Regions from separate parts of the Salipaludibacillus sp. CF4.18 genome, predicted to be linked through region 4. Evidence: riboswitches for the same ligand, from Rfam matches in the RefSeq annotation. Region 4 holds a riboswitch; each other region holds the start of a gene.
What was found. A riboswitch is a leader RNA that binds a small molecule or an ion and turns the genes downstream of it on or off. The one in region 4 is predicted to bind cyclic di-GMP.
Positions count from the first base shown of each region.

Region 1: it holds a riboswitch for cyclic di-GMP, as region 4 does, so the genes downstream of both, ACHABW_RS07985 (sensor domain-containing phosphodiesterase) here and ACHABW_RS07010 (amidase) in region 4, are expected to answer to the same signal.
Region 2: it holds a riboswitch for cyclic di-GMP, as region 4 does, so the genes downstream of both, ACHABW_RS02800 (PAS domain S-box protein) here and ACHABW_RS07010 (amidase) in region 4, are expected to answer to the same signal.
Region 3: it holds a riboswitch for cyclic di-GMP, as region 4 does, so the genes downstream of both, ACHABW_RS02825 (EAL domain-containing protein) here and ACHABW_RS07010 (amidase) in region 4, are expected to answer to the same signal.

Region 1 is NZ_JBIMEV010000009.1:1,854-5,043, forward strand. It holds gene ACHABW_RS07985 (sensor domain-containing phosphodiesterase) at 1-1,305, opposite strand, end outside; cyclic di-GMP riboswitch class I at 1,376-1,458, opposite strand; gene ACHABW_RS07990 (hypothetical protein) at 1,699-2,412, opposite strand; gene ACHABW_RS07995 (hypothetical protein) at 2,428-3,081, opposite strand.
Region 2 is NZ_JBIMEV010000002.1:177,920-181,109, forward strand. It holds gene ACHABW_RS02790 (hypothetical protein) at 25-408, opposite strand; gene ACHABW_RS02795 (transposase) at 945-1,112, shown strand; cyclic di-GMP riboswitch class I at 1,268-1,352, shown strand; gene ACHABW_RS02800 (PAS domain S-box protein) at 1,563-3,190, shown strand, end outside.
Region 3 is NZ_JBIMEV010000002.1:185,627-188,816, reverse strand. It holds gene ACHABW_RS02835 (sensor domain-containing diguanylate cyclase) at 136-876, opposite strand; gene ACHABW_RS02830 (hypothetical protein) at 883-1,089, opposite strand; cyclic di-GMP riboswitch class I at 1,177-1,262, opposite strand; gene ACHABW_RS02825 (EAL domain-containing protein) at 1,373-1,678, opposite strand; cyclic di-GMP riboswitch class I at 1,660-1,744, opposite strand; partial or broken gene ACHABW_RS02820 (transposase) at 3,066-3,190, opposite strand, start outside.
Region 4 is NZ_JBIMEV010000007.1:57,304-60,493, reverse strand. It holds gene ACHABW_RS07025 (DeoR/GlpR family DNA-binding transcription regulator) at 1-222, opposite strand, end outside; gene rhaD (rhamnulose-1-phosphate aldolase) at 409-1,233, shown strand; gene ACHABW_RS07015 (H-type small acid-soluble spore protein) at 1,236-1,421, opposite strand; cyclic di-GMP riboswitch class I at 1,640-1,729, shown strand; gene ACHABW_RS07010 (amidase) at 1,778-2,647, shown strand; gene ACHABW_RS07005 (glycerophosphodiester phosphodiesterase) at 2,775-3,190, opposite strand, start outside.

The sequences.
Region 1 (3,190 bases), on a different contig from region 4:
TAACGCTCTCACATCTTCACAAGCTCTTCGTAAAACCCATTCTCCAATTGGATTGATTAACCCTGTTTCTTCTGCTATGTTAATAAAGTCATTTGGAGGTATTGTCCCCAAAGTTTGATGCTCCCACCTAATAAGAGCTTCCAAGCCAATAATTTCATTATTAATTAAATCAACCTGTGGCTGATAATATAAGACAAATTCATTCAATTTAACCGCCTGGCGAAGTTCATTTTTTATAATTAGTTGTTTAGATAGATCCGTGTTAATAGAAGGCTTATAAAATACAATTGAGCTTTCTCCTTTGCTTTTGGCCCTTTTCATAGCAATCTCAGCATTTTTCACCAATGAATCAACATACACACCATCATCAGGGTAACAACTTATACCGATACTGAGTGTGACCAGAAATTCGTGGTTTTCTGCTTTAAATGGACTAGTTAAGCTATCCAATGCTTTGTCAATAAACGTATGTATGTCTCTTTGTGTTTGAAAAGGAATGACACAAATGAATTTATCGCTATTCCAACGACCTATAGTACAATTTTCACCTAAACAGTGAGATATTCTTTTGGCTATATCTTTCAATACAAAATCTCCGAATTCATAGCCTCCGATACTGTTAATGACACTAAAACGATCAACATCTAAGAACACAACAGCTAAACAAGATTGCTTTTCCATAGATTGATACAATAAATCTTTTAAGTTGCTTTTAAGTTGAGTGGAATTAGGTAACCCCGTCACAGGATCTACATGACTGATTTCTTCTATCTCGGGGCTTTTATAATCAATAACAATCCCGGCCAAACGAACGAAGGGCTCAAGCCTTTTCATATCCATTGAATCTGGACTTCTCCTAGCTGAAAAGTAAATGGCAAATGTCCCCACCATTTTCTTATTTGGCGTGAAGATGGGAAGCGACCAACATGCTTTAAGTCCACTTTCTAAAGCTACTATTTTATAGTTCTCCCATAAAGGACTAGTTTTTATGCTCGAAACAATGACAGTTTCTTTCCGAAAGGCAGCAGTCCCACAAGAGCCTTCTTTTGGTCCCACTTGAATAGTTTCAATAAACTTTATGTACTTCTTTGGAAGATTTGGTCCAACACCGTGGTTTAGCACACCTTGTTTCCTGTTTAAAAGAAGGATAGAGCCTATCGAACCAGATATCTGTTCTTCTAACATAATCACCAATTCTTCAAGTATAGGGGAAATCCGGATGTTGTTGGCAAGCATTTCTAAGATTCGATTTTGACCAGTAAAGATAATTTCTTTTTGCCATTTTTGCCTTGTACTCTTTCTCATGGGCACCATCCCCTCTTCCATATTTAAACAAAAAAGCACACCCCGAATGACACAGGATGTGTTGTCCTGAAACGGTAACTGGCTGACTTTGCTTTTGCTTTAGCCCCTATAGCTTTGCGTCACTATGTTTCCATAGCTTTGCTATTATCATTTCAATATGTGCAATAATTTTATTCCAAAAGTATTGTTTTGTATAATATAACATAAAAACTGACATAAACAAACAAAATATGACATAAGGTTTTGCTTTATAAAATTATATGTAACTACTCCACCGCAATCTGTCCTAAATTTGCGATGAGAATAGCATGAGGGATAATACTGCCAGTAAGTTTCATAATCAAGCTACATTAATGAATATGATTTACTTTCGATTATGCGTAAACTTCACTTTTAACTAAATAGATTTTGCTCCTCTAGAGTCTCGAACACCATACCGACTTGATCTTTGACAGATATTTGAGAACCTTCAACGTCTGCAAAATCTCCTTCCAAGAAACTTGTAAGCGTTTCTTTGATATCAGCTGTTCTTTCATCGGACCTACTCATGATATATAAGACGTGAGCTAATTTTTTCTGATTTACTAATCCAATATTTTTCTTTATGTTAAAACGAGACAATCTGCCGAGGAGGTACAATTCTCTCCCACATTCTTCTATTAAGAATGCGCCCTTTTCTGATTTGGGTAAAAACTCAAATACCCCATTTAGAATTAATTCATTATTTTGTCCACCTTGGTTAGTAGATTCCCTGAGCTTTGCCATTGCCTGGTCTACCTTTCCAGCTAATATTAGACGAATCGTATCATTACCTATTCTCTTAGATAATATTTTTTGAGAACGACTAAGAGAGACTTCTATTGCGTTCTTAGTCGTATTGAACTCGACAGCTGCATTATCCTTATCGAATTTTGTTTTTAGAAGAAATCGTAGTTTTTCCTTTGCATTTTTCTGCTTAAGCCAGCTTAATGAATTAACGTAAGTGACAATCTCCATTAATGCATTGAATTTTTGATGTTCTAAGGCTCTTGCCTCTTCATCAACCACGATTTTTAAGTTTTCTTGAGTTTCATGAACTGCTTTCTCTAGCTCCATTAAAATTTTCATTATTAAAGGCACCTCCTATCGGTTTTTATTGAAACTGTCTAAATCTATTTTGATTGCTACAAATAGTTCGTCAAAGTTAAATTCTCTATCAGCAAATAGATTTGCCGCTTGTTTTGTATATGAAAAGCATGGATCATCAAAAACTCTAAAACTTTCAATAAAATTGAGTTTAAGACTATCGCGCTTGCCATAGCTCGAGTTAGTTTTATCCCTTACATTGATGATTCTTTCAAATTTCTGGTCCGAAGTTAATTCAGCATCACCACATTCTGAAATAGACTCATTATACAAGTCCATTAGAAACGCTCTCTTAATATTACGAAAGCCAGACCTCGTTCTAAACAACTCTATTATGCGTTTTACTTCATCTGCAGAAGTGCTATTGCTAATATTGTCAAAGATATCCTCGCCTATTTTTGATAACATTTCCTTTTTAAATCGATGTTTAGACGTTCGATATGCTGAATCGCTCATTTGGCTTTTTGGCTTTCTAGTACGATTCAAAAACCAATCTTTATCAGATATCTTCACGTATAAAAGTATTTCTTCCATTCCATTCAATCTTTGCAGCCATAGATCTTTATCTTCTTCACTATAATTCTCCTTTTTCTCTCCATACTTTGAAAAGACTCGTGTAAACGCTGCTTCTAGTATTTCCTCTAAATCCATGATAATCATTCCTTTCTATTTTTTGACTACACTGTTGCGTTTCTTTGAGTAAAGTCTTATGAGAACACCAAAAACAAACATTATGAACTACCTTCAACACATACTTAGG
Region 2 (3,190 bases), on a different contig from region 4:
CTAATGACATAATCATTTTAATCTTTAAATCGTTTTCATGACATCCTTGTTACTAAAGGTTATTTCAGTGTGTTTTGATTCAACTTCTAATTCGTCTAAAAAAAAGCCTTCCACTACCCATTTTATCCAGAACTCCATGTAAGAATCTACTATTTCACCGTTAGGAAGCGAAGCTTTTTGTTGTACAGAGCCTTCTTCACATTCAAAAGCATATTTTAATTCCAAACTATTATAATCGTACAATACGATAATATGATTTTTTGTCTTTTCGAAGTTTATATTAGATACATCAATAGGAGTACATTCTATATATTTTTTTGCAATCGAAAGAAATGCATGTTCAAATCTTTGAAAAAGCTTGTCATTATTGGTCAATATTTCTAAACGTACAGTATTGTTTCTGTTCAAAATTATCCTCTCCTTTTAAAATTCCTACCATTTAACCATAACATTAATATCAAAAATATGTTTAATTTCATTTCATAAACAGTTTTCTACGGAAGAAGCTTGTCATAACCACCTCTTCTCATTAGAAGTGGTCGGATGGATTTTGTTGTGAAAAATGTGGTTATGATGATTATTTTGAGACCAAGACCCGTAAGCATCGTCTTTTTGAATGCAAGTCATGCCGCTATCAATCGACGGTGACGGTAGGAACCGTCATGGAGAAGACTCGAACGGACTTAACCAAGTGGTTTCTGACCAACTATTTGATGGCTCATGACAAGAATGGCATATCGGCACATAAGCTCTCTGAAGAAATTTAAGTCACATGCTTCACAAAATTCGGCAAGCGATGAGAAAACGAGATGCAGATTATACACTAGCTGGTATTGTAGAACTGGACGACGCTTTCTTTGGTATCCTTTCTGAAGGGGGAACGTGGTCGAGCACAGAAAAGACCAAAGTGCTAGTAGGCACAAGGACATCCTCTTTATGTAAAAATGGAAGTTGTACCGAATATCAAAGGGAAAACCCTGATAGATTTTGCAGAGAAACGTATCTTACCAGGCTCTATCATAAGCAGTGATGTCTATCATTCGTATCGAGCTCTGGCATCGGTTGGCTACGAACACGAGTATCACGTCTGTCAGAAAATGTGTATGTGGTAGAATTTGTCACTTCTGAATCTAATGTCATAGGACTATATAGGTCATACTCTTTTAAATAAGATCCATATATCTTTATTGTATTCTAAAAATTGTCATATTATGATATAATTAATATTATTATGAGGCCTTTTGTATCAAGTCTTTAGTTTTATGAAAAATATTAAAGGCAAACATTTAGAAATGGGGGCACGCAAAACTAGAGGGGCTAAAACCATAAGGTCATGCCAGCCAGGTGCCGTTTGAGGAGGACACACCTATTCGGGTGTGTTCTTTATTTGTACCAAGAAAAGTGAGATATGAAGCTTATGACTATTTGTCCAACTGAAACACGGTGATTCGAAGCATTCTTCAATCCAAAGTGAGCTAAGCCCATATTCATTTAAAAATCTTGTTCGGAACCAAGCCCACAAGGTTGCAATTTGCAAATTTATTCTACTGGAGGTCGGGAATATGGAACTCATGATAGGTCAATATAATGTAATTCTTGTGATTTTTTCAATCATGATTGCTATTATTGCATCTTATTCGGCATTTGATCTTTGTTTACGAAGGGTTCACGACACTGGACATTTCCTTGATAAATGGTTACTTATGAGTGCCTTGTCTTTAGGGATAGGAGTTTGGTGTATGCATTTTACAGGAATGCTTGCCCATGAACCTATTAATCAACATAATTTAGACTCATTGTATGTGTGGGCGTCCTTAGTTATTGCTATTTTAGGGTCCTATATTTCATTAAAAATTTTCATTATAAAAAATAATGTCATACCTAGCAGTATATTGTTAAGTATGAGTCTTAGTACCATGCACTATATAGGGATGGGAGCTCTGCATGAAAATGTGGCATTGAGCTACAATTGGGGCGCTATTTCAGTTGGGGTGATTGGAATTTACATCTCATTGCGTAAGATAAGTTCAATAAAACAAAAAAACATCATTCCTTTTCATAAAAAATTAATGTGTGGGGTTCTAATGGGCTTTGCGGTATCTGTGATTCATTATTTGGCTATGCCAGCTTCTGCTATGCCAATTTCAGAACACAATATCAACGATAATACACATACTTTTATGATAGATAGTACGATGTTGGCAATTGGTGTTGGAATTGCAACATTGATAATACTACTTTTAGTATTATTTGGGTCTCGCATTGTAGAGAAGATGACCGCTCAATCATTAAAGTTACAAACCAATGAACAGTATTATCAGTCCCTATACTACCACAACCCTGATATAGTATTAACTTTTGATCTAGAAGGAAAACTTTTAAGTGTGAATAAAACAGTAAACCTTTATGGTTATTCAGAAGAAGAATTACTGCATCAATCTTTCGTTTCTTATATCGTTCGAGATCAATTAGAAAAGACAAATCAACACTTTGATTTAACAAAAAAAGGCGAACCAAAAATCTTTGAAACGGCTATTTATAGTAAAAAAGGGGAACGTATAGAACTTAATATGACTAGCGTACCCATTATTATAAATAAACAAATCGTTGGGGTGTATGGAATTCTCAAAGATATCACTGAACTTAAAAATACACAAGAGGCGTTAACAGAAGCTGAATCGAAATACCGTCATTTGGCAGAAGATTCTTTGGTGGGCATTTATACTATTCAAGACAAAATGATCACATATGTAAATCGTAAAGCAGTTGAAATGATAGGTTATAGAGTAGAAGAAATCATAGGTATGAATGTCTTAGATATAGTTTATCCTGAAGATCGGTTACTGGTAGCCAAAAAGATAAATAAACGTCTTCAAGGCAGCCTTTCGAGCGAACCTTATCAATATAGGCTTATAAAAAAAGATCAGACAATTATTCATATGGAAGCACATAGTTCTAAAACTTTTTTTCAAAATGAACCTGCGATAAATGAAACGCTAATTGATATAACTGCTCGGAAAAAGGCGGAGGAAACGATTGAATATTTGGCTTACCATGATCCTTTAACAGGGTTATTCAATCGATGTCATTTCCATAACTATCTCCAAACGATTTTATCTGAAGAAACGACTAAGAGTTTGGCAGTTCTCTTCTTTAATTTAGACCGCTTTAATTTAATTAATGAATCGTT
Region 3 (3,190 bases), on a different contig from region 4:
ATGGCACGTTCCCGATTCTAATTCTAGCATTACATAAACCCTACATATATTATTCTCCGCCTGTCTTTACTGAATTCTATTTTTAACGGTGCAAAAAATTTCTACACAGTGAAAAGAAGAATGTCAGAAAGAAATCTATTCGCCAGTTTTATTGAAATAAGAATAGCGATTATTCCCATTATTTTTCGAGTAATACATAGCATGGTCCGCCTGTTCTACCAATTGTTCAATATTCCTGTTTTTACTTGCTTCTATACTAATACCAATACTTACGGATAATGCTATTTCGTCACCTTTAACTATGAAAGGTTTGCCAAACTGATTAATAATCGATTCTGAAAGAGATTGAGAATATTGGGTATTATCATCGCCTTGTGATAATATGACGAATTCATCTCCACCGTATCGACAGAGTATATCTTGTGATCTAACACACTCATTTATCCGCTCGGCAATCTGAATCAAAACACTATCGCCGTCTTTATGTCCATAGGTATCATTAACTGATTTAAAACCATCTACATCTATAAATAGAATGGTAACTTCGGTTTCCATTGGTAATGTATTTATATATTGCGTTATAAATTCCCTATTATTTAAACCTGTTAATTGATCTTGATGTGCAATGATATCTAATTCAATTGTATAAACCAAAAATATAGCCATCGTTTTTAAAAATCTTGTTTCCTTTTCTGTAAATGTATAGGGTTCAGTATCCATAGCACATAAATTCCCAAATACTGTTCCATTACTTAGAACAATTGGAACGCCTAAAAAGCTCTTAATACCCAAGCTTTGTGTAGGAATGAGATTACATGCTATCGGGTGATAACTTGTATCATTTATGATAAGTGGATCACGTCCACTTTGAAGGATAATATTTCAGTAAGCATCTTCGAGAAATAAAGTGGTTCCTGCATCGAATAAAACTTTATTTCGATTGAATACATGGGTCAGAATAGAATGATGCTTGTCGGTTATTTGTGTTACACAAAAGGTATTTGTGCCAATATACTCACTAACTAATTCAAGCATACTTTTAGAAGCCTCATTTAACCTTTCATAACTTTGTCCCATTAAAGAATTCATTTGCTCACCTCCACCTTAACGTTCTCTATTGATTTAAAAAACGACCTAAAGAGGTTGGGATATATTAAATCATATCCGTCTTCCTTCTGCGGTAACTCGGCTACCATAGCTTATTTGCCTTTAGGCCCATAGTTTTGCGTCCCTACCTTTCGATAGTTTTGCTATTATCCGAAGTTATACTTTATGGGAATATTTACCCGTTTATCATTATAGCCATTCCAATATAAGAAGACAACTTATTTATTTTAAACACTAAACCCCCATGTCTTTTAGTTGTTTCAACTTACGAATGGCGACATCGGTTTTTTCCATAATTTTCAAGGATTAAATAATGTGGATCCAACTCTGTTTCCCTTAATATTTGGGTAACCTTGGATACTAAATTACCTTGATAAAATTGCTGAACAAACAGATTCACGGAAACTGTTTTTAGTGGATATCCTTCACTTAACCATTGTTTTTGTTGTTTACAAGCCTCCCTTAACACCCATTGGTAAATTGGAATGATTAAGCCTGTTTCTTCAGCAATGGGAATAAAGTCGGCTGGAGAAACTATTCCTAAATCTCCCCTATTCCAGCGGGCTGGCATGACCTTATGGTTTTAGCTCCTCTAGTTTTGCGTCCACCCATTTCTGAATGTTTGCCTTTTTCATTTTACATTTTTTAATCACCTTACTAAAGACCTGATACAAAAGTTTTTAATAATATTTATTTTATTATAATATGACAAATTTCGGAATTTAATGATTTACCAATAAATTAAAATAATTCCTTTTACGTAAAATCCCCCGCGAGCAAAAAGAAATTTCAGATTATAGGGACTGTGGTTATCCTTTTTTAGTGAAAGAAAACGCAATAAAAAACAGGAAACCAATCAGATGGAATACTTATCGATATCGGACAAGCTATTCGTTCCTAGGATCGTATTGTCAAAAATTATATAGATCAAGAATTACCCAAGATATTCTTTTTAACTTGAAACAGGATTTACGTAGATGAGGAGTTACATCATTTTCCTACAAACCAGTTGACAGGCTGTAGCTGCTAGCCCTTCACCTAAAAGCATTTCTTTTATCGTTTCGTTTCATCACCAAGATAAACATAAGCCAGCATTCTGTCATAGTTGTCTCTTTCTTCAGTACCTGCAGCGAGCAAGGTGTCATCCTATTTGCTATTCCTTTGATGAGCGGCAGACCAAGTATATTTCATCTCTTTTTCAGGCGTTACAGCACCCTATTGCACTTTCTTTCGTTGACGTATAAAAGAGACCCTCACTTAATTTGGATTAAAACCTTGTTTAGTAAATAGTAATAGAAAGTATCATTCCTAATCTGACCATTAATAGGTAAGTCACATACCTCTTTTATAGCTTGAGCTAGCCGAGGAAAATTTTTAGAGTATAATCTCTAAGTTTACGGTCTCGAGATTTAAGAATCTGTCTCGCTCGTTCTGGTGTTACTCCTATTATTTCACCTAGTACTTTTAAAGTCACTTTTCTTTCATCAAATTTTACACTATAAAGTTTAATATATCTTGGGTCTAACTTGCATGGTTCTAGATGAGAGTTCGTGGAGAGCCATTTATCAAAAACAACAATCTCATTATCTGGTGATCCATGGTCATAATAGATTTGCTCTCTTAAGTACTTATCAAGTTTCACCATTCGCTCAAAGAGGTATCGTAAAGTCCATCTCGTTGCCCCATGATTTTTTTCTAACTCAGTTAAATCGCGGGGTAAAACACCATAGGTTTTAATTCCCCGAGTAAATAACCTAGTTATTCCTGAATTATTGATACTTCCTAGTTAAACCATAATTTTAACCGAAGTTATACATTTTTCCAGTTCCATTGAGAATAACCATGTTGATTCCGCTATTTTGACGTGCTTAAAACAGATCTTTAAAAATAGGTGAGTTTTTGGACAGACTACTCCCTTGGTCTGAGACTGAATTTTTAAATACTGGTATCAAGATGTTTCACTCTAGATTTAGGTCTTGGATTCGCCGAAGTACTTTCCAAAAGAAATCTTGATAAACGAAACTCGAAGATAATTTAAAGTAAAGCGATCGTCCAGACTTCACTAATTTGCTGGCCACTTTAA
Region 4 (3,190 bases):
TAAATTGCGGGTGTGCCTTGTAGTGTAGGGAAGGTCTTCGGTACTATTAAGCATTGCCCCCCCGTAACTTCTTTGAGCAACACCTTCCTTTTCCAGTTTTTCAAGATCTCGACGAACTGTTTCCTCGGACACCTCGAATTCATTAGCTAGTTCCTTAACGTTAACTTTTCTATCAACATACAATTTATTTAAAATGACTTTTTTACGTTCAAAACCTTTCATTTGACCAACTCCTTTGCTTCTCAATTTTAATCTATTTTTTTGTTAAATGAAACAAAATTGTGACATTTCCTCAATTAAAACCACAACAAACAATTGTTAATATTGTTTGTTGTGGTTTTCGGAGTTATACTTATGATAGTTAAAGATTTTAAAAATACTACGACATAAAGCCAAGGAGTGATTGACATGTTAAATATTTTAGAAGCATCTTTTGTAAAGGAAATGCGAGAAGTTACTGGAAACTTATATCGTTTTGGTTGGGATGAGCGAAACGGAGGGAATGTCAGCTACTTACTCCCGGAAGATAGTCTAGAAAAATATATCGATGTTACCGAAGTGAAAAGAAAAGCAGAGATGAATTTCGATGCTTCAGACCTTGCCGGAAAGTATTTCATCGTGACTGGGTCTGGAAAGTATTTCCGCAATGTTGAAAAGGACCCCTCTGTCTGTTTAGGAATTATCCGAGTCACAAACGACGGGAAGTTTTATGAAGTTCTATGGGGCTTTGAGGATGGGGGAACACCTACAAGTGAATTACCGACACATTTAATGATTCATGCGGCAAGATTAAAAAGAGATCTTAGTCATCGAATTGTCATTCATACGCATACAACAAATATTATTGCGATGACCTTCACTCATGAACTAGATGATCGAGCCTTCTCAAGAACACTATGGCAAATGTGTACGGAGTGTGTGGTTGTTTTCCCGGAAGGTGTTGGAATTATTCCTTGGATGGTACCGGGGACGGACCAAATTGGAGAAGCGACGGCTAAGAAAATCGCGGAAAATAATCGTCTCGTTATTTGGCCTCACCACGGCATTTATGGAACGGGAGCAACAATCGACGAAACATTCGGTTTGATTGAAACAGCAGAAAAAGCGGCACAAGTTTACACAGCTGTTAGAGCTCAAGGTGACATTAAACAAACGATTACTGACTTGCAACTGATGGAACTGGCCGCTCGTTTCGACGTAGTTCCTAAAGCAGGTTATTTAAATGTCGAGTAAGTTTATGGGCCTTCCTCTACGAGACCCGAGAGGTCTACTTCTTGTGAATGATCCATTTCGTCCAATGGAAAAATGGTTGCCGTATTATTAGCTTCATTGAGTTCTTCTATATATACGGGAATTCCGTGATAAGATACGTTGATCATAACTGGTGATTCAATAATTTCTTTTATACGATGATTATCCATAACATCCTCCTTGTCATATCTTCCTTGTATTTTTCACGGGATACGTGAAAGTATGAGAGGAGGATATTGGATGACAGTGAGGATTGAATTGCACCTTTTTAAGTAACAGACAGTATTGATACTATTTCCTATCGCTTAATGATTCCATCGTCGGATTTATTGGTGTGAAAAGCATAGACGAAATCAAGTTATAAATATATAATATGACTAAATATATAATCTGAAAAAGGTAAACTTGACCTAAAGGGAAGGACGCAAAGCCATGAGCCTAAATGCTTATCAAAGCAGATGGTTGTCAGGTTCCCGGGCCTTCTTTTTTATGAGCCTCGGCTTACAGAATAGGGGGGATTTTTGTTATGAAGAAAATTGTGATGGTGGTAGTTTTGTTTTTTGTAATTGCCGGAAGTATATCTTTAAATGTCCATGCATTAGATAAGCAAGACAGAGCCACATGGTTATGGAATCCATGGATGTTTGTGAATGATGAAGATGGAACTGTCACTTTCCTTGAAAGTAAAAACGTGAACAAGGTTTATGTTCAAATCGATCAGGATATGTCGATCCCTCACTATCAAAGCTTTATTGAAAAAACATCAGCAAAAGGAATAAGTATATATGCTTTAGATGGGGGACCTGATTGGGTTGCACCTAAAGGAGCACGTAATCAGTCTAAAATGTTATCATGGCTTGAGAATTACCAACAAGAATCCACTACTGCACAAAAGTTTGCAGGTGTTCATTTGGATGTCGAACCTTATTTGTATAGCGGGTGGAGTAAAAACCAAGCAAAGACAGTAACAGCATTTCAATCCTTGTTAACAGATGCAAAGATAAGAACGGAATCATTGGGTCTACCGTTGGAAGTAGATCTGCCATTCTGGTTTGATGAAATTACTTATAAAAACACTTTCGGAAAAGGAATTCTTGCGGAGTGGGTCATTGCTAACATGGATAGCGTTACCATTATGGCCTATCGTGATTCTGCTCCGATGATCATAGATATTGTCAAAAATGAAGTAGCTTATGCCGGTCAGCACGGAACAGCACTTGTTATTGGCGTGGAAACTGGTCAAACCAGTGAAGGGGACAGGATTACGTTTTATGAAGAAGGAGAAACATATATGAACCAACAACTTGAAATGGTTCATAATCATTATGCCAATTATTTCGGTTTTAATGGCATAGGAATTCATCATGTCGACAGCTGGAAGAACATAAAACCTTAATATTACTAAGTAGTGCCTGTTATTTAGGTGCTACTTTTTTTCTGTATATATTCGCTTTTTATGATGCTTATTTTTCTATTCAGAAAAAAAAGAGGATAATTTTTAGTATCCTCCTTTTGATTTTAAATTACGGTCTTACTTCATCAAGACGATTTGGATAGTCCGTGAAGATACCGGTGACACCCCAATCGATTAGTCGCTTCATTTCCCCTCTAATATTAATAGTGTAGAGATGCACAAGAAGATCATTATCTCGTGCTCTTTGGACAAAGTCTTCGTCAATAACTTCTGAACCATCGTGAAGTCCAAGGTGTGGACCAATTCCGACTGCATATTCACGGATTTCAGCGAAGTCCTCATCAGTCATATCTTCGGGGGAAGGGGTTGTATTTAACCACTCTTTTAGTTCATTTCCTTCTTCTCCATTAATTTCCCACCAAAGCAGTTGTATTAAAGGAATTCCTTCGTTGATAGCATGAATTTTTTGCAGACTATCTTTGTGGAATGATTTAATGAACAGATTCCCTTTTTCAACAAGTCCGT